3 regions of the Streptomyces sp. P1-3 genome follow, and region 2 is predicted to be linked to each of the others. Evidence: riboswitches for the same ligand, from Rfam matches in the RefSeq annotation. Region 2 holds a riboswitch; each other region holds the start of a gene.

Region 1 (9,402 bases), 2.3 Mb from region 2:
CGGTGGTCGAGATAGACCTCCAGCAGCTCCTTCAGCCCCAGGGTGAGCGGCTGGCCGTCCACCAGGGCCACGTTGTTGATGCCGAAGGACTCCTCCATCGGCGTCAGCTTGTACAGCTGCTCCAGCACGGCCTCGGGGTTGAAGCCGTTCTTCACCTCGATGACCAGGCGCAGCCCGTGCTCGCGGTCGGTGAGGTCCTTGACGTCGGCGATGCCCTGGAGCTTCTTCGCGCCCACCAGGTCCTTGATCTTGGAGATCACCTTCTCCGGGCCGACCGTGTACGGCAGCTCGGTGACGACCAGGCCCTTACGGCGCGCCGTGACGTTCTCCACGGACACCGTCGCACGGATCTTGAACGTGCCGCGCCCCGACTCGTACGCGTCCCGGATTCCGCCGAGCCCGACGACCCGGCCGCCGGTGGGCAGGTCGGGACCCGGCACGAACCGCATCAGGGTCTCCAGGTCCGCGCCCGGATGCCTGATCAGGTGGCGGGCGGCGGCGATCACCTCGCCCAGGTTGTGCGGCGGCATGTTGGTCGCCATGCCGACCGCGATCCCGGACGAGCCGTTGACCAGCAGGTTCGGATACGCGGCGGGGAGCGCGACCGGCTCCTGCTCACTGCCGTCGTAGTTGGGGGCGAAGTCGACGGTGTCCTCGTCGATCGACTCGGTCATCAGCGACGTCGCCGACGCCATCCGGCACTCGGTGTACCGCATCGCGGCGGGCGGGTCGTCGTTGCCGAGCGAGCCGAAGTTGCCGTGCCCGTCGACCAGCGGCACCCGCATGGAGAACGGCTGCGCCATGCGCACCAGCGCGTCGTAGATGGAGGCGTCACCGTGCGGGTGGAGCTTTCCCATCACCTCGCCGACGACCCGCGCGCATTTCACGTACGAGCGCTCCGGGCGCAGCCCCATCTCGTTCATCTGGAACAGGATGCGGCGCTGCACGGGCTTGAGCCCGTCGCGGGCGTCGGGCAGGGCTCGCGAGTAGATGACCGAGTAGGCGTATTCCAGGAAGGAGCCCTGCATCTCGTCGACGACGTCGATGTCGAGGATGCGCTCCTCGAAGTCTCCCCCAGACTTCGTCCGGGAGGTGCCCCCACCGGTGGACGGGGTCTTCGTGCTGCGGCGGGCCATCGCGGCTGCGGCTCCTTCAACTGGCGAGGCTGGGTCTTATGCCGACCATTGTGGACCGCCGCACTGACAACGCCGACCGCGACCCATGATCGGGGCGGGATACGGGGTCGGACGCACGTCCGGACGCCGGGCGGGAACTTCGCCAGATGTCCGCGCGCTTGCATACAGTGACAGCACCTGCTCATCACGCGGTTGCGCAACTGTTCCCGCACGCGATCGAAGGGACGTACATGCCCATGGGTCACACGGCCACGCAACAGGCCGGTTCCGGCGGCCTGACAGCGACCGAGCACCGCCTGGCCAACGGCCTGCGGGTGGTGCTCTCCGAGGATCATCTGACCCCGGTCGCCGCCGTCTGCCTCTGGTACGACGTCGGCTCCCGCCACGAAGTCAAGGGGCGTACCGGTCTGGCTCACCTTTTCGAGCACCTCATGTTCCAGGGATCGGCCCAAGTGAAGGGCAACGGCCACTTCGAGCTGGTGCAGGGCGCGGGCGGCTCGCTCAACGGCACCACCAGCTTCGAGCGCACCAACTACTTCGAGACCATGCCCGCCCACCAGCTCGAACTCGCGCTGTGGCTGGAGGCCGACCGCATGGGCTCCCTCCTGACCGCGCTGGACGAGGAGAGCCTGGAGAACCAGCGGGACGTGGTGAAGAACGAGCGCCGCCAGCGCTACGACAACGTCCCCTACGGCACCGCCTTCGAGCGGCTGGTCGCCATGGCCTACCCCGAGGGCCACCCCTACCACCACACCCCGATCGGCTCGATGGCCGATCTGGACGCCGCCTCCCTGGAGGACGCGCGGAACTTCTTCCGTACGTACTACGCGCCGAACAACGCGGTGCTCTCGGTCGTCGGCGACATCGACCCCGAGCAGACCCTGGCCTGGATCGAGAAGTACTTCGGCTCCATCCCCTCCCACGACGGCAAGCAGCCGCCGCGCGACGGCACGCTGCCCGACGTCATGGGCGAGCAGCTGCGCGAGGAAGTGCGTGAGGAGGTTCCCTCCCGCGCCCTGATGGCCGCCTACCGCCTTCCGCACGACGGCACCCGCGAGGCCGACGCCGCGGACCTGGCGCTCACCGTCCTCGGCGGCGGCGAGTCCTCCCGCCTCCACAACCGCCTGGTGCGCCGTGACCGCAGCGCGGTGGCCGCCGGCTTCGGCCTGCTGCGGCTGACGGGCGCGCCCTCGCTCGGCTGGCTGGACGTGAAGACCTCCGCCGGGGTCGAGGTGCCCGACATCGAGGCCGCCGTCGACGACGAGCTGGCCCGCTTCGCCGCCGACGGTCCCACGCCGGAGGAGATGGAGCGCGCGCAGGCCCAGCTGGAGCGCGAGTGGCTGGACCGGCTCGCCACCGTCGGCGGCCGCGCGGACGAACTGTGCCGGTTCGCCGTGCTGTTCGGCGACCCGCAGCTGGCGCTCACCGCGGTCCAGCGGGTCCTCGCCGTCACGGCGGAGGAGGTACGGGAGGTCGCCGCCGCGCGGCTGCGCCCCGACAACCGCGCGGTGCTCGTCTACGAACCCACCGAGCCCGAAGGCCAGTCCGCCGACGAGACCGCCGACGAGACCGAGGAAGCGAATCGGTGAGCGACGCACACGAGGCCACCGGCCCGCAGATGATCATGATGCCTGCACCTCTGCGCCTCGGGGGCGGAGAAGCGAACAAGGAGACACTGTGAGCGACGCCGTCACCTCCGCCATGACGTTCCACCCGCAGCCGCAGGCCGGCGTCGCCAAGCCGTGGGCGTTCCCCGCCCCGGCCCGGGACCAGCTGCCCAACGGCCTGACCGTGCTGCGCTGCCACCGCCCCGGCCAGCAGGTCGTCGCGGTCGAGATCAACCTGGACGCGCCGCTGGACGCCGAGCCCGACGGCCTCGACGGCATCGCGACGATCATGGCGCGGGCCCTGTCCGAGGGCACCGACAAGCACACGGCCGAGGAGTTCGCCGCCGAGCTGGAGCGCTGCGGGGCCACCCTCGACGCGCACGCCGACCACCCCGGCGTCCGCGTCTCCCTGGAGGTCCCGGCCTCCCGGCTGTCCAAGGCGCTCGGCCTGCTCGCCGACGCGCTGCGCGCCCCCGCCTTCCCCGACGGGGAGGTGGAGCGCCTGGTAGCCAACCGCCTGGACGAGATCCCGCACGAGCTGGCCAACCCGGGCCGCCGTGCCACGATGGCGCTGTCCAAGGAGCTGTTCCCGGCCGACTCCCGGATGTCCCGGCCCCGCCAGGGCACCGAGGAGACCGTGCGGCGTATCGACGCCGCCGCGGTCCGGGCGTTCTACGAGGCGCATGTGCGCCCCGCCACCGCGACCGCGGTGATCGTCGGCGACTTCACCGGTGTCGACCTGGACCAGGCCCTGGCCGACACGCTCGGCGGCTGGACCGGCGGCACGGCGCCGCAGCACCCGTACCGGCCGATCACCGCTGACGACACCGGCCGGGTGGTGATCGTGGACCGGCCCGGCGCGGTGCAGACCCAGCTGCTCATCGCGCGGATCGGTGCCGACCGGCACGACCGCGTCTGGCCCGCGCAGGTGCTCGGCACCTACTGCCTGGGCGGCACCCTCACCTCCCGGCTCGACCGCGTGCTGCGCGAGGAGAAGGGCTACACCTACGGCGTGCGCGCCTTCGGGCAGGTGCTGCGCTCCACCCCGGAGGGGACGGGCGCCGCGATGCTCGCCATCACCGGCTCGGTGGCCACCGAGGTGACCGGCCCCGCCCTGGAGGACACCTGGAAGGTGCTCCGCACGCTGGCCGCAGAGGGGCTGACCGACGAAGAGCGGGATGTCGCGGTGCAGAACCTGGTGGGCGTCGCCCCGCTCAAGTACGAGACGGCGGCGGCCGTCGCGGGCACGCTGGCCGACCAGGTCGAGCAGCACCTGCCGGACGACTTCCAGGCCCATCTGTACGCGCGCCTGGCGGAGACCGGGACGGTGGAGGCCACCGCCGCCGCGGTGAACGCCTTCCCCGTCGACCGGCTCGTCACGGTGCTCGTCGGCGACGCCTCGGTCATCGAGGAGCCGGTGCGGGCGCTCGGGATCGGTGAGGTCAAGGTCGTCACCGGCTGACGAGGGCTCACCGGATACGGGATGAAGCGGAACTCCGGCGTCACATAGGACGCCGGAGTTCCGCTTGTCCGTCCCCTGATGAGCCCGGTGTCCGATTTGGCCAAGAGGCTTCCTGTCTGCCCTGTGGCGAGTGCAACAAAAACCCGGATCCGTTTGGTGATTGAAAGATCGTGCGTCTAGCGTCGTTCCGGCTGTTCGTCAGATTGCGTCGCACCCGCGGCCCGGACAGCCATCGCCGAGTCCCCGACGCGTGAGCCGAGGGGAGCCGGGGACCCAAGTCCCCTGGGGTGAATCGGGTGCCTCTCCGGAGGGATCCGTAGGAGACCTTCCTGCTCCGAACCCGTCAGCTAACCCGGTAGGCGAGAAGGAAGGAAAGGAGTACGCCGACTTATGGCGTTCACCCGTCCCACCGGGAAGCACCGCCGTCCTCGCCGCACCCCTCTCACCGGTACGCACATCGCCGGTATGGCCACGCTCGCCGCCTCCGGCGTCGTCGCGACCGTCGCCTCTCCCGCGTTCGCCGCGCCCGACGACTCCCCGCGCTTCGAGGACACCGGCCTGAACCAGGCGATCGTCGTCGACGACCGCCTCGCGGACGAGATCGACGTCCAGGCCGCCAACCAGGAGCGGGCGGCCCAGGTGGCCGCCGCCAAGCAGCAGGCGGAGGCGGAGGCCCGCAAGGAGGCCGCCGAGGCCAAGCGGAAGGCCGAGGCCGCCGCGAAGAAGGAGCGGGCCGCCAAGGAGCGCGCTGCCCGCGAGGCCGAGCGCAAGCGCCTGAACACCTACGTCGCGCCGATCGCGGGCTCTTACGTCTCCACCCAGTACCACGCCTCCAGCGGTCTGTGGTCCTCCGGCAGCCACACCGGCGTGGACTTCCACGCGGCTTCGGGCACCAAGGTGCAGGCGGTCGGCTCCGGCACCGTCGTCGAGGCCGGTTGGGGCGGCGCGTACGGCAACAACGTCGTGATCAAGATGAACGACGGCACCTACACCCAGTACGGCCACATGTCGTCGCTCAGCGTCACGGTCGGCCAGACCGTCACCCCCGGCCAGCAGATCGGGCTGTCGGGCAGCACCGGCAACTCCACCGGGCCGCACCTGCACTTCGAGGCGCGCACCACCGCCGAGTACGGCTCGGACATCGACCCCGTCGCGTACCTGCGCGGCCACGGCGTCGCCATCTGACACCGAGCTCTTCCCGACAGGCCCCGGCCCCCGGCCGGGGCCTGTCGCGTGCTCGCCTTGGCCAAAAAATATCCATGAAATCAGTCCGGCCGTCGGAAATTCCCGCCGTTTGGAATAGAGTCACGGAACACGCGTCAATCGGCTGCGTTTCGCGGAGATTAAGGCGGAGGTTTCGACCATGCGGGACCGGAAATGACCGGCGAGACGACTGCGATCCAGGGCGGTCGCCGGATTTCGGCGCATGCGGTGTGCACGGCGATTCGCGACGACATCGTCTCCGGTGTGTATCCACCCGGCAGCCGACTGGGCGAGGAACTCCTCGCCGGCCGCTACGGCGTCTCACGCGTGCCGGTGCGCGAGGCGCTGCGCACCCTGGAGTCCGAGGGGTTCGTGACCACCAGGCGGCACGCGGGCGCCTGCGTCGCCCGGCCCTCCGAGCGGGAGGCGGCCGATCTGCTGGACATTCGCGCACTGCTGGAGCCGCTGGGCGCGGCACGCGCCGCCCAGCGGCGCACCGAGGCCCATCTGAAGGTGCTGCGCGGCCTGGTCAGGCTGGGCCAGGAGCGGGCCCACCGAGGGCAGCTCGGTGAACTGCGCCCGCTCGGAGACTGGTTCCACGAGACGCTCGCCCAGGCCTCCGGCAGCCCGAGCCTGGCGGGGTTGCTGGGGCAGCTCCGTCGGAAGATCGACTGGGTGTACGCGGCCGACCCGGCGCGCGTCCCGCCCCCCGTGCCGCGGGCCGGCGTCCGGAGCGAGTCGGCGACGGCGCGTGCCATGGAGGTGTGGCGGGGGCACGGCGCGCTGGTGGATGCGGTGGCGCGGGGGGACGCCGAGCGGGCGCGCGAGCTCGCCGCGGCGCACGCGGAGCGGTCCCTGGCGGAATACCGGTCGCGCCGCCCGTTCGCGGTGAGCGGTCCGAAACAATCCGTAAACACTGCGCGCGTCAGGAATTAACAGCCAGCCCGTATACAAGAGTTCTGCGCCGAAAGAGGTGCGCGGTGGATTTCGCGCGCCCCGGTGGAATTCCGGCCGCACCGGAATGGGGCGCGGCAATGACAAAGGCCGTGGCAATGACAAAGGCCGCGGTGTCCGTGTTCGGACACCGCGGCCTCTTGGTGCTCGGAATCGCTGGGAATCGCTCGGCAATCTCTGGGAATCGCTGGGAACCGCGGCGATTCCGTGCATCAGACGGTCTCCGGAAGCTCCTCAAGCCCCTCGGCGACCAGCTTGGCCAGGCGGTCGAGCGCGGCCTCGGCGCTCTCGTCCTCCGAAGCGAGGACGATCTCCTCGCCGCCCTGGGCGCCCAGGCCCAGTACGGCGAGCATGGAGGCGGCATTGACCGGGGTGCCGTCGGCCTTGGCGATCGTGACCGGGACGCCCGACGCGGTCGCCGCCCGGACGAAGATCGAGGCGGGACGGGCGTGCAGGCCCTCGGCCCAGCCGACGGTGACGCGGCGCTCAACCATGGTGTAGCCCTTCAGGTCGTTGCTAGTTGTCTAGACCAGTGTCTCATGGTGCCGAGAGTGGTCCGAAGCGGACTTCGCCGGTGCCCGCGCGGAGCGGTGTCGCTGTCAGCGCCTCCGCATACGCTGGCCCCATGCAGACCGCGTCAGACCCGGACCGCCACACCTACCCGGCCCACTGGGAGGCCGACGTGGTGCTCCGCGACGGCGGCACCGCGCAGATCCGCCCCATCACCGCGGACGACGCCCAGCGCCTGGTCAGCTTCTACGAGCACGTCTCGGACGAGTCGAAGTACTACCGCTTCTTCGCCCCCTACCCCCGGCTCTCCGCCCGCGACGTGCACCGCTTCACCCACCACGACTACGTCGACCGGGTCGGTCTCGCCGCCATCGTCGGGGGCGAGTTCATCGCCACCGTCCGGTACGACCGGATCGACGAACGCGGCATGTCCGCCACCGGCCCGGCCGACGAGGCCGAGGTCGCCTTCCTCGTCCAGGACGCCCACCAGGGCCGCGGGGTCGCCTCCGCCCTCCTCGAACACATCGCGGCCGTCGCCCGCGAGCGAGGCATCCGGCGCTTCGCCGCGGAGGTGCTGCCCGCCAACACCAAGATGATCAAGGTGTTCACGGACGCGGGCTACACGCAGCAGCGCAGCTTCGAGGACGGTGTGGTCCGGCTCGAGTTCGACCTCGAACCCACCGACCGGTCCCTCGCGGTGATGCGGGCCCGCGAGCAGCGCGCCGAGGCCCGCTCCGCCCAGCGGCTGCTGGCCCCCGGCTCGGTCGCGGTCATCGGCACCGGCCGCGCGGTCGGCGGGGTCGGCCGCACCGTGCTGCGCAACCTCCTCGACGGGGGCTTCACCGGTCGTGCGTACGCGGTCAACCACGCCTTCCCGGAAGGGCAGACCGTCCTGGAGCCCGAGGGCGTCCCCGCCCACCGCTCCATCGGCGAGATCGCCGAGCCCGTCGACCTCGCCGTCGTCGCCGTCCCCGCCGCGAGCGTCCCGTCCGTCGTCGCCGACTGCGGCGAACACGGCGTCCAAGGGCTGGTCGTCGTCTCCTCCGGCTACGCGGAGAGCGGTGCCGAGGGCCGCGCCCGCCAGCGCGAACTGGTCCGGCAGGCCCGCGGGTACGGGATGCGCGTCATCGGACCCGGCACCTTCGGCGTCATCAACACCGCGGCCGGCGTGCGGCTCAACGCCTCCCTCTCGCCCGAGATGCCGCTGGCCGGGCGGGTCGGGCTGTTCACCCAGTCCGGCGCCATCGGCATCGCCCTGCTGTCCGGCCTGCACCGGCGCGGCGCCGGTCTCGTCGGCCTGTCCACCTTCGTCTCCGCGGGCAACCGGGCCGACGTCTCGGGCAACGACCTACTCCAATACTGGTACGACGACCCCGACACCGACATCGCCCTGATGTACCTGGAGTCCATCGGCAACCCGCGGAAGTTCACCCGGCTCGCCAAGCGCACGGCGGCCGTCAAACCGGTCGTCGTGGTCAAGGGCTCCCGGCACAGCGGCAGCGCGCCGCCCGGCCACGCGGTGCCGACCTCCGCCATCCCCGATGCCACGGTCTCCGACCTGCTGCGGCAGGCCGGGGTGATCCGCGTCGACACGGTCACGGAGCTGGCCGACACCGGGCTGCTGCTCGCCTCCCAGCCGCTCCCGGAAGGCCCGCGCGTCGCCGTCCTCGGCAACTCCGAGTCGCTCGGCCTGCTCACGTACGACGCCTGCCGTACGGAGGGACTGCGCCCGCTGCCGCCCCGCGACCTCACCACCGGCGCGGGCCCGGCGGACTTCGGCCGGGCCCTGGCCCAGGCGCTGGCCGACGACGCCTGCGATGCCGTCGTGGTCAACGCCATGCCCTGGGTCGGCGACGCGACCGCGTCCGAGCTGGCCATGGCACTGCGCCAGGCGGCCGCCACGGCCGCCGCGAGCGGCCCGACCAAGCCGGTCGCGGTGGTCCACCTGGAGATCCCCGGCCTGGCGGAAGCCCTGGCACAGCCGGCCGCGTCCGGTGCCCCGCCGCGTGGGGCCGAGACCACGCCGTACGGGAACGAGACCGCGCCCGCCTCCGCGGGAGCGGGCCCCGCGAGCCGATCGGGTGGCTCCACCGCCGACAGGCCGGACGGCGACCGCGCTGCCGCGCGGCAGGGCGCGGCCCCGGCCGCGGGCCCCGGTGGAGCGGTCGTGCTGCCGGGCGGCACGCGGCGGGTCGTCGCACCTGACGGCGGGCCGGGCGCAGCCGCGTCCGGCTTCCCGCCGACTGCGGGCGGGGCCGCTTCCGGTCGGCCGGAAGCGGCATCCGCCGAAGCGTCCGGAGGCGCGGGCCCCTCCCGCGCGGCGGGGCCGGAGGGGAGCCCCCGTATCCCCGCCTATCCCGCCGCCGAACGGGCCGTGCGTGCCCTCGCCGAGGCCGTGCGGTACGCGGCGTGGCGGCGGCAGGCTGCCGAGCCCGGGCGGGTCCCCGAGTACGACGACATCGACGAGGCCGGGGCCGCCGCCGACATCGAGGTGCTGCTCGCGGGCGAGGAGCCCCCGGTCCGCGAACCC
Region 2 (9,402 bases):
ACGTCACCTCCGGCGACGGCGAGGCCGTGCCGGTGACCGGTGCCTGGGGCGAGGGACGAAAGAGCTGGCGCTCGACCCGGACCATGACGCCGGGCGCGAGTTACACCATCCGGGCCACCGCGACCAACGCCGCGGGCGAGCGCACCACGCACCGCTCCACCTTCCGCGTCCGTCCCGCCCAGCTCTTCAACGGCGTCACGGTCACCCCGACCAACAACAAGGTCGTCGGCGCCGGCCAGCCCGTGTCCGTGGCCTTCGACCACCCGGTGAAGGACAAGGCGGCCGTCGAGCGGCGGCTCTCCGTCACCACCACCCCGAGAACAGAAGGCTCCTGGGGCTGGGTCCGCGACCCCCTCACCGGAGTCGAACGCGCCGACTGGCGGCCCAAGACCTACTGGGCCAAGGGCACCAAGGTCACCCTGCGCGCCCAGCTCAGCGGCGTGCACACCGGTGACAGCCGCTACCTCCGGCGCGATGTCACCAGCGCGTTCACCATCGGCACGGTGCGTGTCTCCAAGGTCGACCTCAGCAAGCACACGATGACGGTCTACGAGGACGGCAAGAAGATCAGCACTCTTCCCATATCCGGCGGCTCCCCCGCGTACCCCACCTGGAACGGCACGATGGTCGTCCTGGACAAGGCCCCCATGGTCAACATGACCAGCGAGTCCGTCGGCATATCCGACCCCTACAACAAGGACGTCCCCTGGGCCGTTCACCTCACCACGTCCGGCACCTACGCCCACGCCGCACCTTGGAACGAGGGCAAGGGCATCTTCGGTAACGTCAACAAGAGCCACGGCTGTGTCGGTATGACCAGCAAGGACGGCAAGTGGTTCTACGACCGCGCGGTCCGCGGCGACATCGTCGAGGTAACCGGCTCCAGCCGCCAGACCGTGCCCACGGGCAACGGCTACGGCGACTGGAACCCGTCGTACGAGGAGTGGCAGAAGCTCAGCGCCCTGGACTGACGAGCCGTCGGCTCATGAAGAGCGCGGTCTCGCCCTCCGACTGCGTGCCGTCGTACAGGCTCGTGTCCAGACCGCACAGGGTGAAGCCGATCCGCTGGTAGGCGCGGATCGCGGGGGCGTTCACGTTGGTGACCTCCAGCCAGGCTGTGCGGGCGCCGCGGTCGTGGCCGTAGGCGAAGGCCCGGGTCATCAGGTGGCGGCCGATGCCCTGGCCTCGGTGGGTGGGGGCCACGGTGACCTGGCGGATGACCAGTCGGTGGTTCCAGTCCTCGTAGTCGAGTGCGATGAAGGCGCAGATGCGGTCGCCGTCCACCGCGACCACCGTGTGGTCGACCCGGTCGTCGTCCTCGTCGTCCTCGTCGTCCGGGAAGTGCTTCGTCAGGGGCGGGCGGACGGGTGCCGGGTGGAGCGAGAAGCCGGTCGCGGTCGCGGTGACCTCGTACACGGTGTCCGTGGTGAAGGAGTCGTCCAGCGCCGTGAGTTCGGCGTCGTCGGCCGGGGTCGCTGTGCGGTACATGTACGGGGGCGTCGTCATTGACCAACCTTCAAGCGATCGAATAGCGGCTGCGGCAGGCTTCGGATCCGGACAGACCGGCGGCCCTGGTGTCAAGGGGGGAGAGAGACCAGGGCCACCGGCGTATCAGGGCGTGGGGGGGAAGGAGGGAAGCAATGGGTGGGGGGCGCGGGCGTGCGGCGTCCGTTACGGGTTCTGGCCGTGCTCCCGCAGCCAGGCCAGCGGGTCGATCGGCGCTCCGCCGCCCGGTCGTACCTCCAGGTGCAGATGCGGTCCGGTCACATTGCCCGTGGCACCGACGCGTCCGATCACGTCACCCGTCGACACCGAGCCCGATGTCCGGACCATGGAGGACAGATGGCAGTACCAGATCTCCGTGCCGTCCTCCAGCGTGAGCACGATGCGGTAGCCGTACGACCCCGCCCAGCCGGCCTCGGTGATCGTCCCGCCGTGCACCGCCTTGACCGGGGTGCCGGTCGGGGCCGCGAAGTCCTGGCCCGTGTGGTCGGCCGACCACATGTCGCCTGCCTCGCCGAACGTCGAGGTCAGGGTGTACGAGGAGAGGGGAAGGGCGTAGGACGCGGCCAGCTTCGCGCGGCGCTCGGCCTCGGCCTTGCGGGCGGCCTCCGCCGCCTTGCGCTCGGCTTCCTCGGCGGCCTTCCGCTTGGCCTCCTCCTCGGCGGCCTTCCGCTCCGCGACGTCCTTCGCCTTCTGCTCCGCAGCCGCCTTCGCAGCGGCCTCGGCCTCCGCCCGCGCCGCCGCCGTCCACTCGGCCTCGTCGGCGGCCGTCTGCTGCTGCTCCGCCTGCTGCATGATGCGGGCGCGGAGCGCCTCGCCCGCGTCCGTGGTGCCGCTCGCCCGGTCCTCGGGGGTGAGCCCGGCCTGGGAGAGCGGAGTGGAGGAGCCCTGTGGGGCGGTCCCGGAGGAGTCGCCGCCGGAGATCAGCGGTCCGATGCCGGGAAGGTCCTCGGTGTCCGGGAGCGCGTCCCGCACCTCGTCGGCGACATGAGCCAGGTCCGGCATGGATATCGGGGCATTCGGCCGGTCCTTGGCGGTCGCCATGCCGCCCGCGCCGACCGCCGCGATGACACCGACGCCGAGCACGGCGCCGCTGCGCGCCATGGTCCCGCCCCGCTGCTTGGCGACCCGGTGCCTGCCGCGGACCGGGGCGACGGACTCCTCGGTGGGGTTCCACTCCTCCCACGGCTCGCCGTCGTCGGCGGCGCCGGGGGCGAAGACGGCGGTCCCGGAGGGCCCGGCTCCGCCGGAGATTCCGTACGGTGCCTCGTCAAGGGCAGACCTGTTGGACGCCACCGGGGCGCACTCCTTTCCTTCCTTCTCGCCTACCGGGTTAGCTGACGGGTTCGGAGCAGGAAGGTCTCCTACGGGCCCAGGTGCGGCCCGATTCACCCCAAGGTTGGTGGTTCCCCGGTTCCCTTGGTGTTGCTGGTGGTGCAGTGGTGGTGCGTAGGGATTCGGCGACGGCGCACGGTGCCGCCTCTGCGACGGCTGTGACGACCGCGCTGCGTTATCGAACGTTAATAGACCCGGCGACATGATTCCAAGCCGTTCCCCGGAATCCATGAACCTTTGACGCACACCAAACGGTCATTTGTGGGCAGTGTTGGGCGAGTTACCGCCCTGCCTGCCGCGCGGTGGCGCTGTGTTCCATGTACACGCAAACCTGACACGCCTGATCGTGTGTCAATCGTTATGCCGGGCGGGTCACCTTCGACTACGGCCCGTCACGCCCGAGGCGCCGCCATCACACCCGAGGCCCCCATCACGCCCGGGGCCGCCGGCGCGGGCTGTGGCCCGGACGCCACCGCGCCGCCGACGTGCGCTGGATCGCGAGCAGCGCCATGTCGTCCACCCCCGCCCCGCCCGTGTGCCGCGCCACATCCGCGACAAGGGCGTCCAGAAGGACGTCAGGGCCGCGGTGGGCCCGGCCGCTCAGCCACCCGACCGGGTCGTAGAACCGCCCCCGCCGGTCGCGCGCCTCGGTCACGCCGTCCGTGAAGAGCAGCAGCGTCGCGCCTTCGGGGAAGTCCACCGCCTCCACCCGGTCCGGCCATACGCCCAACTCGCCCATCCCCAGCGGCAGCGCCGGGGTCGCGGGCTCGGCCTCGTACACCGTGCCGTCAGCGTGGAGCAGCAGCGGAGCGGGGTGACCGCGGCTGATCAGGCGGACCGTGCCCTCGGCCGGCGGGATCTCGCCCAGTACGGCCGTGGTGAACCCCTCGAACCGGTCGATGCCCGCGCGCGTCGCACCCTCCCGGTCCAACGCCCGTTCCAGCCGGGCGGCCAGCCCCTCCAGCGCCGGCTCCTGCTCCGCCGCCTCCCGGAACGCCCCGACGACGACGGCCACCGCCTCCACCGCGCCCAGGCCCTTGCCTCGGACGTCGCCGACGATCAACCGTACGCCGTAGGGGGAGTCCTGCACGGCGTACAGGTCGCCTCCGATCCGGGCGTCGGCCTGCGCCGCCTCGTAGCGCGCCGCGATGCGCAGCCCGCCGAGCGCGGCGGGAGGGGCGGGCAGCACCGCCCGCTGCACGGCCTCGGCGATCCCGCGGGCGGACTCCAGCTGCTGGGTGCCCCGCCGTACGACCCGGTTGGTGACAAGGGCGAGGAGGGCGACGGTGAGGACGGTGGTGAACTCGACCATCGCCCCGGTCTGGCCCCGCATCCCGTGGACCACGGCCAGGACGAGCGCCGCGCCGGACGACGCGACGGCGGTGGCGACGGTCGTGCGCAGGGTGTTGAAGGGAGCGGCGATCAGCGGGGCGGCGGAGAGGAAGGGGGCGGCGGTGTAGTCGCGCGGGGTGATCACGTCGAACGCGACGCCACCAACGATCAGAACGGCCGAAATCCAGCGGGTGAAGCGACGGTTCCGGGCATCGCTCGCGTCCGGTGTCCTGCCCATGCGGGCGGCCCTGGACCCTCGCACCCGCACCGGCCACTCCCGTTGTCCGCTGTCCCACCGCCCCACAAGGCTCGCGGCTCCGGTGCGGGCGGGCGACTCGGTGTCGGCCATGTGGGGCAACGCGCCGGGCGGACTCAGGCCCGGGTGGACGACGGGCGAGGGCAGGCCGGACGGGGGCGGACTCAGGCCCGGGGAGACGACGGGCGGGGGCAGGCCTGGTGGCCGCCGTCCGGGCAGGCCGCGGCCGGGCCCTTCACGTCACAGGTCCACGCCGAGTGCCCGGGCCCGCCGGTCCGCCGCCAGCTCCGCCGCGACCTCGTCGAGATAGACCTCGCACACCAGCCGCCCGTCGCTCGTCAGGTTGTGCTCCAGCTCCCACAGACTGATCTCGTCCCCGCACGCCAGCAGGAACGCGTGCTCATAGAAGCGGCACCAGGTCGCGTCCCGTCCTCCCGAGCGGCGCCGCGGCTTCGGGGCGAGCGCGATGTCGTGCGCGAACGCGGTCGTGAGCAGCTGCTCGACCTCCTCGCCCGGCCGGTCGGCGTTCTCCGCACGGCGCAGCACGCGCCGCGCGTGGTCGGCGGAGTTGTCGGCCACGTACGCGCGCGACATCTCCAGCGGCACCGTGGAGTGCAGCAGTTGCTCGGGGAACCACACCGGGCCCTTCTCGAACTCCTCCCAGTCCTCGTCCTCCCAGCGGCCGCCGCCGGTGAGCTCGTGCACACGGCGCTCGGCAGCGGTGAGGGCCTCCTCGTCCAGGTACAGCTCGTACAGCAGGCTCCCGTCCCGGGCGGTGTTGTGCTCCAGCTCCCACAGCAGCCCACTGCTGCCGTCCGGCAGCAGGAAGACGTGCCTGAACGTGCTGTATCCCACCGGCCCTTGCGGCTCGTTGCACTGCCGGCACGACCGCAGTTCGGTCTGGTGCATCAGGGCGTCACGCAGCCGGGCGAGCTCCGTGTCGTCGAGCTCGAACGCGTTCTGGGCGCGGGCCAGAACCCCGTCAAGATGCTCGGCGGGCGACCCACCGGCTTCTGCGTGTCCCATGTCTCTACTCCTCCCGGACATCGACTCGCCGCGCCCCCGAAGCGACATCTCGCGACTTACCGTAGCGGCGTCGACACACCCCGCGTGCGGTGTTTGGCGAAGCCGTGAACCGCACTTCCTTCGCCCCCTCCTGCGGCGCTTGGCCGAGAATCATCACTCTGCGGGCTCGTACGGTGACGAATTCGGCCACATGCGGCGCGGGGCCGGAGAAGCCGGGAAGGGCCCCGTCTGGCACACGCTCCATCCGGTGGGGATCATGACCGGCGTGACCCTCGTGCTGAGCCGCGGCGACCTGCTCGCCGTGCTGGATCCGGAAGCCTGCGTCGCCTCCCTGCGGGAGGGGTTCCGCCGCGCCGGCACCGTAGGGGCGCGTGGCGGCGCGCCCGTGGACGGGCTGCGGATCCGTACGGATCTGCCGTTCCCCGGGACGGCCACGGCGCTCATCCCCGGGGTGCTGCCGGGGATCGAGGCGTACACGGTGAAGGTGAACGCCAAATTCCCCGGCGCCCGCCCGGCGCTGCGCGGGGTGGTCTGCCTGCACAGCGGCCAGGACGGCGAACTGCTCGCGCTGATGGACTCCGCCACCGTCACCGCCTGGCGTACGGGGCTGGCCGCGGCCCTCGGCACACATCTCCTGGCGCCCGCCGACCCGGCGGGAGGCGCGGTGCTCGGCGTCATCGGCGCGGGCGCCCAGGCCGAGATCGCCGTCGGCGGGCTGCGCCGCCTGCGCCGCTTCCGCGACCTGGCCGTCCACGACATCGACCCGGCGCGCGCCGCCGACTTCACGTCCCGGCACGGCGGCCGTACGGTCGCCTCGGCCGCCCGGGTCGCGGCGGCCGCCGACATCGTCGTGCTGGCGACCTGGTCACGCGCACCGTTGCTGCGCGCCGCGGACACCCGGCCGGGGCAGCACCTGACCACGCTCGGCGCCGACGAGCCCGGCAAGCAGGAACTCGCCGCCGACCTCCTCGAGACCGGACTCCTCGTCGTGGACGACCGGGACCTGGCCGCCGACATGGGCGCGCTCGCGGCGGCGGGGCTGCCGCCCGCCGCCGCCGTCACACTCGGCGAGATCCTCCGCGGCGATCATCCCGGCCGTACGCACGCCGCGGAGCGCTCCGTCTACGCCCCGGTCGGGCTGCCCTGGCAGGACCTCGCCATCGCCTGGACCGCGTATCAGCGAGCGCGGCAGCTCGGCGTCGGAACGCGCGTCGACCTGCTGTCGTAAGTACCGCCGTCCCAGGTACCGCCGTCGTAGGCACTGCCGTCGCAGGGGTGGCGTCGTTCCGTCACGCGGCGCGCCGGATCCGCGGAAAGGCCGGGACCGCGGCGATGAACAGCCAGGTGGTGATGGTGAAGGGCCAGGTGAGGGTCCGTCCGCCGAAGGGCGTGAAGTAGGCGTTCAGAGCGGCTGTCAGTACGGTGGCGGCGGCCACGGCCACCAAGGTGTAGACCGCGCTCGGCACCGTCCTGGCCAGGAAGAGGGTGCCCAGGGCGACGGCCACCAGGACTCCGTTGTAGCCGTAGACGCCCACCGCGACCGCGCCCGGCGGGGCGCCCAGGGCCCAGGCCACGAGGACCGCGACGGCGCTGCCCAAGACGGCGGCCAGCCCCTGCCGGATCCCGGCGACGAACAGCCCCACCAGCATGATCGCGCCGACATACCAGTGGGCCGAGAGGGCGACCTGGGAGATGTTGGTGAAGAACCCGTGCCACAGGTCGGTCCACGTGTAGTCGACGCCCGCGGTCGCCATGACGGGCAGGGCCGCGGGGCTTCCGCCGTGCCAGACCCGGGTGAAGGCCGGGGCCCCCATCACCGCCACCCCGGCGACGACGCAGAACGGCGCGGTCAGCGCCGGGAGGTTCCAGGGAGCCAGCAGGTTGGTCAGTGCCGAGTACAGCGGCACGCAGGCGACGGCGCCGCCCACGGTCAGCAGGTAGGTCGCGGGGTAGTGGCCCAGGAACACGAACAGGGCCATGCCGGTCAGGCAGCCGCTGAAGCCCTGCAACCCGAGGTCGATGGTGCCCTTGTCGACGCCCAGCGCGTACGCGGTCGCGGTGGCGACCGCGGCGCCGAGCAGCCCGAGGGCGCCCATCCGCCAGTCGCCCACGAAGAGCGCGAGCAGGATGATGGCCCCCGCCCATACGTTCGCTTGCAGGCTGAGCTGGGCGAAGCCGCGGACCAACTGCGCCGCGAGGCGGACCGGGCCGGGCGGAGCCGCGGCCTCCGCGGTGTCCGGCGAGGCCGTCTGCCATGTGTCGGGAGCGGTCATGGTGCCTCCAAGGCGGCATGGACGTCTCCACGACCGCGTCCGGCCTCACGACAGGACGTGCGGCGTCGATGAGGGTGTTGACGAGGGCATCGGCGAGGTATCCGGTGAGAGCGTCGGCGAAGTGTCCGGTGAGGAGGTATCCGGTGAGAGCGTTGGCGAGGTGTCCGGCGAGAGCGTCGATGTGGGCGCCGGCAAGGGCGTCGGAGGGAGCGTCGACGCGCCGGGCTCGAACTGCCATGGACCGTCGTCCTCGCGAACGGCGACGACGCGCGCGCCCGCCAGGCACCCCCCGGCCCCCGCGAACCAGCGGGCGTCGCTCGGGTCCCACCACCGGTCTCCGACCCGGATCACCTCGTGGTGCACCACGCTCCGCCCGATCCACGCGACGTTCGCCTGCGCCTCGTTCCAGCTGACGCGCCAGTGGGCCGGGGCCAGCGGCCCGGTCAGCAGCGCGGCGCGACCCCGCGCGTGGGGAATGCCTTCCCGCTCGAGGAGCGCCGCCGCCACGTCGGCGTGGACCCCGCAGTCGCCGGCGAGCCCGTCATGGTCTGCCAGGTGGCACCAGTACGCGGGCCACTGCACGGGCCCCCAGCGGAAGAGCTCGGGAACGGCGGCGAGCCGGGCTCCCATGTCCGCGTACTGCGTGAGCCGGGCGAACACACCGTGCCTGACCATGTGGCAGCACGCCGCCGCATGGCTGGCCACCCGGGACAGGCCGATCCGGTCGAACCGCTTCAGCTCCGCGAGCAGCTCCGTCGTGGCTACTGTCGCCGCCCCACTTCCCGCGGTCATGACTGCCCCAGTTCCCGTGGCACGGTCCCGCGCCCGAAGTCGTAGGCCATCGACGTGTCGTACGCGCCGCACATGCCGAACGCGAGGTAATCGCCCTCCCGGACGCCGGACAGGTCGAGGCAGACGGAGAGCACGTCGTGCTCCATGCAGGATCTGCCCAGAATCCGGTTCCGGCCGGGGAGCAGCGGGACCCAGCGGGATCCGTCGAACCGGACCACGGGGTGCGGGTGGAACGGCGCCTCGGGCATGTCGCCCTCGGCCGCGTCGACGACGACGTCGCAGCCGTGGCGGGACTCCCGGCGCACCAGGACCTGGGTGACGACGGCGGCCGTCGGCTGGGTGAGGAGCTTGCCCGCCTCCAGCACCAGCAGCGGATCCGCGTCGTGTACGGCAGAGGGACCGTGCGCGAGCACGTACTCCATCGACGTACGCAGCCCCGGCATGTCGTCGACGTGCCACCCGCCGCCGATGTCCAGCACGGCCGGAGCCTCCCCCAGCTGATCCGCCAGCGGATCGGCGGCGCCGAGCGCCGCCGCGCACTCGCGCTGCCAGCGCGGCGCGCCGAGGACGCTCTGGGCGTAGTGGAAGTGCAGTCCCCAACGGGCCCCGAGCCGCTCCGCGAGAGTGCCGAGGAGCTGAGCCGTCTCGGCCATGGCGTCGCGCTCGTGCAACGGGATGCCGAACCGGCTGGCGAGGCCGACCGGGGCGACGCGGACCCCGACCACCTCGGCCTCCAGCTTGAAGCCGTCGTCCAGCAGGGCGGTCAGTCCGCGCAGTTCCGCCAGGGAGTCGGCGAAGAAGGCCCAGCAGCGCACGCGGTCGGCGGCGGGCCACCATTTCGCGGGCCCGTTGAGGATCGCCTGTTCGGCCGCCAGGCCGAGGCGG
Region 3 (9,402 bases), 1.7 Mb from region 2:
CTCGCGCCGACCTTCCCCGTTCTGCTCGCCGCCCGGGTCATGGTCGGCGTCAGCATCGGCGGCGTATGGGCCATCGCGGGCGGTCTGGCCGCCCGGCTGGTGCCCGAGCGGTCCGCGGGCGCCGCCACCTCCCTGATCTTCAGCGGCGTCGCCGTCGCCTCGGTGCTCGGGGTGCCCGCCGGGACGCTGATCGGCGACCTGGCCGGCTGGCGGGCGGCGTTCGGATGCGTCTGCGCGCTGGCGCTGGCCGTCACGGTCGCCATGGCCGTCCTGCTGCCTCCGCTGCCCGCCGACCGCCCGGTCCGGCTCGGCGAGGTGTCCGCGCTGTTCCGCAACGCCCGCCTCCGGGCCGGGCTGGTCACCACCGGGCTGCTGGTGGTGGCGCACTTCGGCGCGTACACGTACGTGCGGCCGGTGCTGGAGGACGTGTCCGGCGTCGGGGCGGGCCTGATCAGCACGCTGCTGCTGGTGTACGGAGTGGCGGGCGTCGCCGGGAACTTCCTGGCCGGTTCGGTGGCCCACCGCGACCCGCGCCGGACGCTGATGGTCCTGTGCGCGTTGCTGGCCGCGGCCGAGCTGCTGGTCCCGCTCCTGGGCCGGACCACCGCCGGGGCCGTCGTGCTGCTGGTGCTGTGGGGTCTGGCGTACGGAGGCGTCTCCGTCACCGCCCAGAACTGGGTGCTGCGCTCCGCACCGGAGGCGCCCGAGGCGGCCTCGGCCCTGTTCGTCGCGGTCTTCAACCTGGCCATCTCACTCGGCGCGCTGCTCGGCGGCCGGGCCGCCGACCAGATCGCGCTCTCCAGCGTGATGTGGTGCGGAGGAGCGCTGGCGGTGCTGGCGCTGGTCAGCGCGGGGGTACTGGGCCGGGTGGGGCGTGCGGAGCGCGGGTGACACCGTCGGTACCGGAACGCCTACGTTCCGGTACCCGGATCCGCCCGTATGGCGCAGACGGCGGGAGGCCGCCCCCCATCGGTGGGATCATGAAGGACAGGGGACCTTCAGGGGACTCTTCTTCGGGGAGTGAGCCCGATGACAGCGAGCATGTACGTGGTCTGGAGCGCGGTGGAGCCAGGGCGCGTCGTTTACGAGACGCACTCGATCGAGGCGATCACGGACACCGCGGGCGTGCACGCGGAGGTCAAGAGCGAGACCCATGAGGTCGCGCTCCGCAGCCGGGCGCACGCGCGGTCGATCGCGGAAGCGGGAGGCTACGAGCTACGGGCCGAGGGCGAGGCGTGGGAGAGCCTGCCCGAGGAGGGCCCCCCGGAGGACGGCCTCCCCGAGGAGAGCCCCCCACAGGAGTGATGTCCCACCCGGGAAAGTCCGACGCCCGAGGCGTCCGGCGCCGCAGGGGGGAAGTGCGGGCCGGAAGCCTCGGGCGTGGGTCTTGTGACGACGCGGGAGCGCTGTCTGATCGACGTCGGCTGGTGCCGGGAGGATCAGATGCTGACGCCGTGCGCGCGCAGGTAGGCGATCGGGTCGACGTCCGAGCCGTAGCCGGCGGCGGTGCGGATCTCGAAGTGCAGGTGCGGGCCGCTGCTGTTGCCGGTGGTGCCGGACAGGCCGATCTGCTCGCCGCCGTTCACGGTCTCGCCGACCGTGACGGACAGGGACGACAGGTGCGCGTACTGGCTGTACTTGCCGTCCTCGTGCCGGATGACGACCTGGTTGCCGTAGGCGCCACCCCAGCCGGCGGAGACGACCGTGCCGGAGCCGACGGCCTTGATGCCGGTTCCGGTGCCGACGGGGAAGTCGACGCCGGTGTGGTAGCCGCTGGACCAGGCGCTGCCGGCCTGGTGGTACGGGGTGCCCATCGCGGCGTCGACCGGGGCGGTCCAGCCGGTGGCGGCCGGGGCCTCGGTGTGCGCCGGGGCGGGCTTGGGGGCCGTGGGCTTCGGGGCGGCCGGCTTCGGCGCGGCGTGCTTCGGGGCGCGCGGCTCGGCGGCCTGCTCGGTCAGGGACAGGTCCTGACCCGGGAAGATGAGGTTCGGGTTGCCGCCGACGACCTCGCGGTTGGCCTCGTAGACGGCCTGCCAGCCACCCTCGACGCCGTGCGTCTGGGCGATCTTGTACAGCGTGTCGCCGCTGACGACGGTGTAGGTCTCGTCCTGCGCCGGCGCGGCGGGCTTCGCGTGCTTCGGGCCGGCCTTGGGCGCCGCCTTAGGCGCCTCGGCCTTCGGAGCCGCGGCCTTCGGGGCAGCCGCGGGGGCGGCCTTCGCACCGTCGGGGGAGATCGCCGGGGCGGGACCGCCCTGGGCCAGCCCGGCCTTGGCGGAGCACACCGGCCAGGCGCCCGGGCCCTGCTCGGCGAGGACCTTCTCGGCGATGGCGATCTGCTGGTCCTTGGTGGCCAGGTCGGCGCGCGGCGCGTACTTGGTGCCGCCGAAGGCCTCCCAGGTGGACTGCGTGAACTGCAGGCCGCCGAAGAAGCCGTTACCGGTGTTGATGCTCCAGTTGCCGGTGCTTTCGCAGTCCGCGACCTTGTCCCAGGTCTCTACGGAGGCGGCGTTGGCCGACGTGGCGCCGACGAGGGGAAGGGCCACACCGGCACCGCTCGCGGCGAGCGCGAGCGAGACCTTGGCGATTCGGCCGGGGTTATAGCGACGGTGACGTCCGCGAGCAGACATAGGGGTGTTCCTCTCCTACGCCTGCGAGGTGAGCTGTCGGGTTCGGGCTGGAGTTGCCCGGCCGCGTCATCGGGCGGCATTCACCGCCACCGCAACGCGTCTTCACCCCAAGCCGGTTCGCGGGTTGTCCGCGACTCGGCACTTACCTGGTTCCCCCGCTCCTGCCGTGATGCGTCGTCGTTTCTCCTTGGCCGGCGGCAGGATTCGGCGCTCCGGCTTCGGGTCTCCCGAGCCTCTATGGCTGCGGGAGCGGCGGCCACCGTAAGCGGAAGAATTTCGCGGTCACAAGCCGCGTGACATGCGCCGGTGATCCATTTCCGATTTGACTCGGTATTTATGTCACGCTGCGCTTTGGATCTCTTTCGCAGCGAAATGGAGATCTTGCACAATGGCGTGACGGAAAAGCATGGGGTAACCGAACTGACGCAATGCTTATGCGGCGCCACGATGTGGTCACCGGTTCATCGCTATTCCTGTGACCTCGGCCACGGCGGCCCGCTATAACGGCATGAGGTGTTAAAAGTCCGGTTTGAGCTGCGGGTTGGGGATCCGGCCCGCGGTGGCCGGCCGTGTCGCCGGTCGCCGCGCCGCTCGGCCGGTCCTGGTCGCCGTGGCGCACGTGGTGCCACTATGGCTCGCCATGGCGCCACGACTGTGCCATGATGGCGGCATGGACCTCACGCCGTACGCCGGCTGTCTCCGCCCGGCCCAACCACGAGGATGAGGCAGCCGTGCCCATGTTTGACACCCCAGAACCGATCAGCGCCACGGTCCATATCGAGGTCGGCGCCGCCCGGATCACGGCGGGGGACCGCGCGGAGACCGTCGTCGAGGTGTACCCGGGCTCAGATGACAGCAAGGCCGACACGCGGGCCGCGGAGCTGACCCGGGTCGAGTACGCGGGCGGCAGGCTGCTGGTCAAGGCCCCGAAGGGGCCGACACCGCTCAGCGACCCCGGCGCCGTCCACGTGGAGATCGCGCTGCCGCGCGGCTCGCGGCTGGACGGCACCGCCGGCAGGGGCGACTTCACCTGCGAGGGGCCGTTGGGCGAGTGCAGCCTCAAGGTCACGGCCGGTGACATCGTGCTCGACGAGGCGGGCGCGGTGCGGCTGCGCACCCAGCACGGGGACATCACCGTGGGCCGTGCCGCGGGCGACGCCGAGGTCACCACCGGTTCCGGCGAGGTGCGGATCGGGGAGATCGTCGGCACCGCGGAGATCAAGAGCTCCAACGGGAACGCCTGGATCGACGACGTCGCCGGCGAACTGCGGCTGCGGGTGGCCAACGGGAACGTCTTCGTCGGCCGCGCCCACGGCGCCGTCTCCTCGAAGGCCGCCAACGGCAGCACCCGGATCCACGAGGTGATCCGGGGCACCGTCGAACTCCAGACCCAGGCCGGCGACTTCGAGGTCGGCATCCACCCGGGCACCGCCGCCTGGCTCGACATCAACTCCCGGGCGGGCTCGGTGCACACCTCGCTCGGCGCCGCCGACGGGCCGGGCGAGTGCGCCGAGACCGTCGAGGTGCGCGCCCGCACCGTACTCGGCGACATCGTGATCCGCCGCGCGTACCGCTCATGACTTCCAGAGAACGACCTTCGCAACAGTTACGAAAAGGAGGGGCGCGATGACCGCCACCAGCACCATGACCGCACAGACCAAGGGGATCAGCGCCGTCGGACTGCGCAAGGCGTACGGCGAGAAGGTCGTACTCGACGGGGTCGACCTGGAGGTGCCCGAGGCGACCATCTTCTCGCTGCTCGGCCCCAACGGGGCCGGGAAGACCACCACCGTGCAGATCCTGTCCACGCTCATCGCCGCGGACGGCGGTCAGGCACAGGTCGCGGGGCACGTTGTGGACCGGAACCCGGACGCGGTGCGCGCCGAGATCGGCGTCACCGGGCAGTTCGCCGCGGTGGACGGCCTGCTGACCGCCGAGGAGAACATGCTCCTGATCTCGGACCTGCTCCACCTGCCGCGCCAGGAGGGCAGGCGGCGCACCGCCGAGCTGCTCGAGCGCTTCGAACTGACCAAGGCGGCCAACAAGCCCGCCTCCACCTTCTCCGGCGGCATGCGGCGCAAGCTCGACCTCGCCATGACCCTGGTCGGCAAGCCGAGCATCATCTTCCTCGACGAGCCGACGACCGGCCTCGACCCGCGCAGCCGCCGCAACCTGTGGCAGATCACCCGCGACCTCGTCACCGACGACGGCACCACCATCTTCCTCACCACCCAGTACCTGGAGGAGGCCGACGTGCTCGCCGACCGGATCGCCGTCCTCGACGGCGGGAAGATCGTGGCCGAGGGCACCGCCGACGAGCTCAAGCGCCGCGTCCCCGGCGGGCACATCCGCCTCCAGTTCACCGACGCGCACCGCCTCGATGCCGCCGCCCGCGCCCTGGGCCAGCCCATGCGCGACGACGAGGCGCTCACCCTCCAGATCCCCAGCGACGGCAGCATCCCCGCGCTGCGCGCCGTGCTCGACCGGCTGGAGGACGCCGCGGTCGAGGCCGAGGCGCTCACGGTGCACACCCCCGACCTCGACGACGTCTTCCTGGCCCTGACCGGCAGCAGCATTCCCGGCCAGGCGCGGGTCACGGAGCCCGCGCGATGAGCTGACTCGCCGCGACCGTCCCGTCAGCGGGACACCCAAGGGTGGGGCCCGGTGCTGGAAACAGCACCGGGCCCCACCCTTTTCCCGGCTCGCGGAACGCGGTGTCGTCGGCGATGAGTTGACGCGGGACTCGATCGCCGAGGAAGGTGCACTTCGACCTGGTGGAGTACGCGGAGGCAATTCACTGCCCGCAGGTCGGCGAATCCTCAATGACGTGAATTGGAGTGGACGATGAGCAGCAATCCGTTCGACGACGCCGATGGCCGCTTCTACGTTCTGGTGAACGAGGAGGAGCAGCACTCCCTGTGGCCGTCGTTCGTCGAGGTTCCCGACGGCTGGCGGATCGTGTTCGGCGAGGATGGCAGGCAGGAGTGCCTGGACTACGTGGAGCGGAACTGGAGCGATCTGCGGCCGAAGAGCCTGCGCGAGGCGATGGCCGCGGACGCGGCCGCCGCCGGCACGGCGTGAGACCGCGGGGCGCGCGCCGTACGGCGTGAGAGCGCACGCCGTGGGACTCCTGGCGTCAGAGACCGTGCGCCGTCAGACCGCACGACTGAGGGCCTCGTCGGTCCGCCGGTTTCGGCGGTCCGACGAGGCCCTCGCGCCACGTCCGCAGCCCGGAGCCCGAAGGCTCCGGGTGTCCTCTCTCAGCGCTTGACCGCGCGGCTGAACGTCGCCTGGGCCCACACGTAGCCGACCACGATCAGGCCGACGCACCAGGCCAGGGCGGCCCAGCCGTCGTTGCCGATCTCCGTGCCGAGGAGCAGCCCGCGGAGCGTCTCGTTGATCGGGGTGAAGGGCTGGTACTCGGCGAACCAGCGCAGCCCGGTCGGCATGGAGTCGGGGGTGACCACGGCGCTGCCGAGGAAGGGCAGGAACGTCATCGGCAGCGGGGCGTTGCTCGCGGTCTCGATGGTCTGGGCGTGCAGGCCCATGGCGGCCGAGAGCCAGCTGAGGGCGAAGGCGAGCAGCACCAGCAGGCCCGCGGCGGCGACCCATTCGACGGGCGAGGCGTTGGGCCGGAAGCCGATCGCGACGGCGATGCCGATGACCAGGAGGAGGCTGATCACCGTCTGGATGACGTTGCCGACCACATGGCCCGTCAGGATCGAGGGCCGGAAGATCGCCATGGTGCGAAAGCGGTTGATGATGCCTTCGGTCATGTCGATGCACACGGACACGGCGGTCGTGATGGCCGCGGAGGTGACGGCCATCAGGATGATGCCGGGCGTCACGTAGTTGGTGTACTCATCGCGGTCGTTCTGGAGTCCGATGCCATTGCCGAGCGCTCCGCCGAAGACGTATACGAACAGCAGCAGCATCAGGATCGGCATCGCGACGAGCGCGACCGTCTGGGACGGATAGCGCGCCGCGTGCTTGAGGTTGCGGCGCAGCATCGTCATCGAATCGCGCATCGCATACGTAGGGGTGCTCATCGGAGGCTCTCCTTCTGCGGATGGACGGGAACCGTCGGGTTGGACTGGCCGGTGAGGGCAGGGAAGACACCGTCGGGAATCGGGGTGTGCACCCTCGGCGACCCGGCCTCACCCGAAGCCCCATGCCGCCATGATGGCACAGCTACGGCGCCATGGCGAGCCGCAATGGCGCCATGCGTGGCACATCGGTGGTCGATCCGCTGGTCAGCCGGGATTTCCGCGGCTGCGGCGACTTTTCGGCGCCGTAGTAGGAGGTGCTCGTGCACCGCCAAGGGTGTAGGGTGGCGCCGCGTCGGCGAGCCGGTGACGGCACAGGCGCCAGAGTGGCGCACCATGGCTGGCCAGGTGCGCGGCCCGCGGGTGCGGGTGTTTCGGCGCGGATCTCGCGGCTTGTCCGCCGCCGCGTCCCCGGGACGCTCCGGGGCCACGCGGAGCAGGCCGCCCGGCCGCCGGGCGGCTATCGCCAATGCGCTGGAGCGGCTATTCGCAATTCCGTTCCATCGCGGGCGTGGCTGTCCTGTCAACGGGACGGCGGCGCGGTGGGCGGGGCAATGCAGGATCGCACGCACCACAGGCCTCTCAAATGGCTTGAATAAGTAGCCGGATGAGCGGTCCCGCCTCTAATCTTCGCAGCGATGCCCGTAGTTTTTCCGGGTGTTGCGGGTGCGCGCCCGAGTGCGGCGAGAATATTGCTCCACTTTTCGGCCGCGGCGGTTCCGGACGTCATGTTCGCCGGGTTTCGACGTCGGCTCCTGAACGACCTTGCACCCCGTACTCACCGAAAGACCCAAGGAGAGGACGACCATGTCTCGGCCTGCCGTTGAACTGACCCCCGAGCAAGTGAGTGACCCGATCCACGGCTATACCGCCCTGCGCGAGGAGGGCCCGCTCGCCCGCGTCGTCCTCCCCGGCACCGAGACTCCGGTCTGGCTGGCCACGCGTTATGAGGACGTCAAGGCGCTGACGAACGACCCCCGGTTCGTCCGGGATGTGAGCAAGCTGAACCTCGAGGGCCCGAACCCCCACGAGGAGATGGTCAAGGCGTACGGCCTGCCCCTGGAGTACCGGGAGTACCTGACCAGCCTGGTCATCCTCGACGGTCCCGAGCACGCCCGGATGCGGTCCAAGGTGACGCGGACCTTCACGGTGCGCCGCGTCAACGCGCTGCGCGCGGGCGTCGAGGAGACCGCCGACGAGCTGCTCAACAGCCTCGCCGGAGGCGAGCAGTTCGACCTGATGCACGACTTCGGCTACCTGCTGGCGAACCGGGCCATCTGCGACCTGATCGGTGTCGAGCGGGCCGACCAGGACCAGATGCGCACCTGGATCCTGCAGTACGCGTTCGGAAGCGATCCGGCCGAGTGCCTCGCCGGCCTCGAAGGCATCATCGGGTACACCAAGGAGCTGATCAAGCGGCGCCGGGCCGAGCCCGCCGACGACATCATCTCCACGATGATCGCCGATGAGGACCCGACCACCGACGCGGAGATGGTCGCCATGGTCATCCTGCTGATCAACACCGGGCACACCCCGCCGGTGACGTATCTGTGCGAGTCCCTCCTCACCCTGCTCGACCACCCGGACCAGCTGGAACTGCTGCGGTCCCAGCCGGAGCTGCTGCCGAACGCCATCCACGAGCTGCTGCGCTACACCACCCCGGTGAACATCGGCGCGACCGTGTACGCGACCGAGGACCTCGAGTTCGCCGGTGTCAAGATCAGCCGCGGCGAGGCCGTCACCAGCGCCCTGCTCGCGGGCAACCACGACCCCGACGAGTTCCAGAAGCCCGAGGAGCTCGACATCAGCCGGGCGCCCAAGCACGGCGAGCACCACGTCGCGTTCGGCGGCGGCGCGCACTACTGCCTCGGTGCCGCGCTCGGCCGGATGGAGGCCGAGGTGGTCTTCGACCGGCTGCTCATCAAGCGGGACACCCTCCGCCTCGCGGTGGGCCGCGACGAGCTCCAGTTCGGCGCCTGGCCGGGCGAGGGCAACCACCTGATGAGCTTCCCGGTCCGGCTCTGAACGGTCCGGCCCTGAGCGGCCCGGTGCAACGGGCCGCTCCGTGCTCTCGCGAACCCGCCATCACGACAGACTCTAAGGACGCACCATGACCGAACAGACCGCACCGGCCGAGGAGACGATCCCGTTCCGCCGGGAGTGCCCCTTCTCCGCGCCCTCCTCCTACATGAAGATGCTGGCCGACGACCCGGTCTCCAAGGTCCGGATGCCCAACGGCGACCACATCTGGGCGGTGACCCGATACGAGGACGTCCGGGCCGTTCTCACGGACAAGCGCTTCAGCTCGGACAACACCCAGCCGGGATACCCGGTGTTCACGGTGGAACGGCCGGCCGAGCAGCCCACCAGGACCATGATCAACCTGGATGGCGAGGAGCACGCCGAGTCCCGGCGCGACGTGATGGCGGAGTACACCGTCAAGCGGGTCAAGGACCTGCGGCCGCAGATCCAGCAGATCGTCGACGAGCGGATCGACGCGCTGCTGGCCGGTCCGCGCCCGGTCGACCTGGTGCAGGAGTTCGCCATCCAGATCCCCGCGCTGGTGATGTCCAAGCAGCTCGGCGTCCCGATGGACGAGACCGACTTCTTCCTGTCCCAGGCCGCCCCGCTGGTCGACGTCAAGACCTCGGAGACCGACCGGGCCCAGCACATGGGCCAGCTCGCCGGGTACCTGATGAACCTGATCGCGCAGAAGGAGGAGAACCCGG

What was found. Region 2 has a riboswitch for cyclic di-AMP ahead of ACQUSR_RS17785 (M23 family metallopeptidase). Riboswitches for the same ligand answer to the same signal wherever they lie in the genome.
Region 1: linked by a shared signal. The riboswitch ahead of ACQUSR_RS07570 (M23 family metallopeptidase) and the one ahead of ACQUSR_RS17785 (M23 family metallopeptidase) in region 2 are both predicted to bind cyclic di-AMP.
Region 3: linked by a shared signal. The riboswitch ahead of ACQUSR_RS10100 (transglycosylase family protein) and the one ahead of ACQUSR_RS17785 (M23 family metallopeptidase) in region 2 are both predicted to bind cyclic di-AMP.

The regions. Positions count from the first base shown of each region.
Region 1 covers NZ_CP192512.1:1,832,716-1,842,117, reverse strand. Annotated here, with positions in the region: gene ACQUSR_RS07585 (DNA gyrase/topoisomerase IV subunit A) at 1-1,136, opposite strand, end outside; gene ACQUSR_RS07580 (M16 family metallopeptidase) at 1,367-2,725, shown strand; gene ACQUSR_RS07575 (M16 family metallopeptidase) at 2,838-4,205, shown strand; cyclic di-AMP (ydaO/yuaA leader) riboswitch at 4,429-4,581, shown strand; gene ACQUSR_RS07570 (M23 family metallopeptidase) at 4,596-5,390, shown strand; gene ACQUSR_RS07565 (GntR family transcriptional regulator) at 5,583-6,344, shown strand; gene ACQUSR_RS07560 (HPr family phosphocarrier protein) at 6,575-6,856, opposite strand; gene ACQUSR_RS07555 (GNAT family N-acetyltransferase) at 6,988-9,402, shown strand, end outside.
Region 2 covers NZ_CP192512.1:4,128,963-4,138,364, reverse strand. Annotated here, with positions in the region: gene ACQUSR_RS17795 (Ig-like domain-containing protein) at 1-971, shown strand, start outside; gene ACQUSR_RS17790 (GNAT family N-acetyltransferase) at 955-1,506, opposite strand; gene ACQUSR_RS17785 (M23 family metallopeptidase) at 1,672-2,799, opposite strand; cyclic di-AMP (ydaO/yuaA leader) riboswitch at 2,811-2,947, opposite strand; gene ACQUSR_RS17780 (PP2C family protein-serine/threonine phosphatase) at 3,269-4,519, opposite strand; gene ACQUSR_RS17775 (DUF6227 family protein) at 4,667-5,452, opposite strand; gene ACQUSR_RS17770 (ornithine cyclodeaminase family protein) at 5,718-6,680, shown strand; gene ACQUSR_RS17765 (urea transporter) at 6,742-7,725, opposite strand; gene ACQUSR_RS17760 (hypothetical protein) at 7,771-8,517, opposite strand; gene ACQUSR_RS17755 (hypothetical protein) at 8,514-9,402, opposite strand, start outside.
Region 3 covers NZ_CP192512.1:2,473,972-2,483,373, reverse strand. Annotated here, with positions in the region: gene ACQUSR_RS10110 (MFS transporter) at 1-891, shown strand, start outside; gene ACQUSR_RS10105 (hypothetical protein) at 1,030-1,305, shown strand; gene ACQUSR_RS10100 (transglycosylase family protein) at 1,440-2,627, opposite strand; cyclic di-AMP (ydaO/yuaA leader) riboswitch at 2,633-2,814, opposite strand; gene ACQUSR_RS10095 (DUF4097 family beta strand repeat-containing protein) at 3,365-4,207, shown strand; gene ACQUSR_RS10090 (ATP-binding cassette domain-containing protein) at 4,254-5,240, shown strand; gene ACQUSR_RS10085 (MbtH family protein) at 5,472-5,708, shown strand; gene ACQUSR_RS10080 (ABC transporter permease) at 5,888-6,676, opposite strand; gene ACQUSR_RS10075 (cytochrome P450) at 7,481-8,698, shown strand; gene ACQUSR_RS10070 (cytochrome P450) at 8,784-9,402, shown strand, end outside.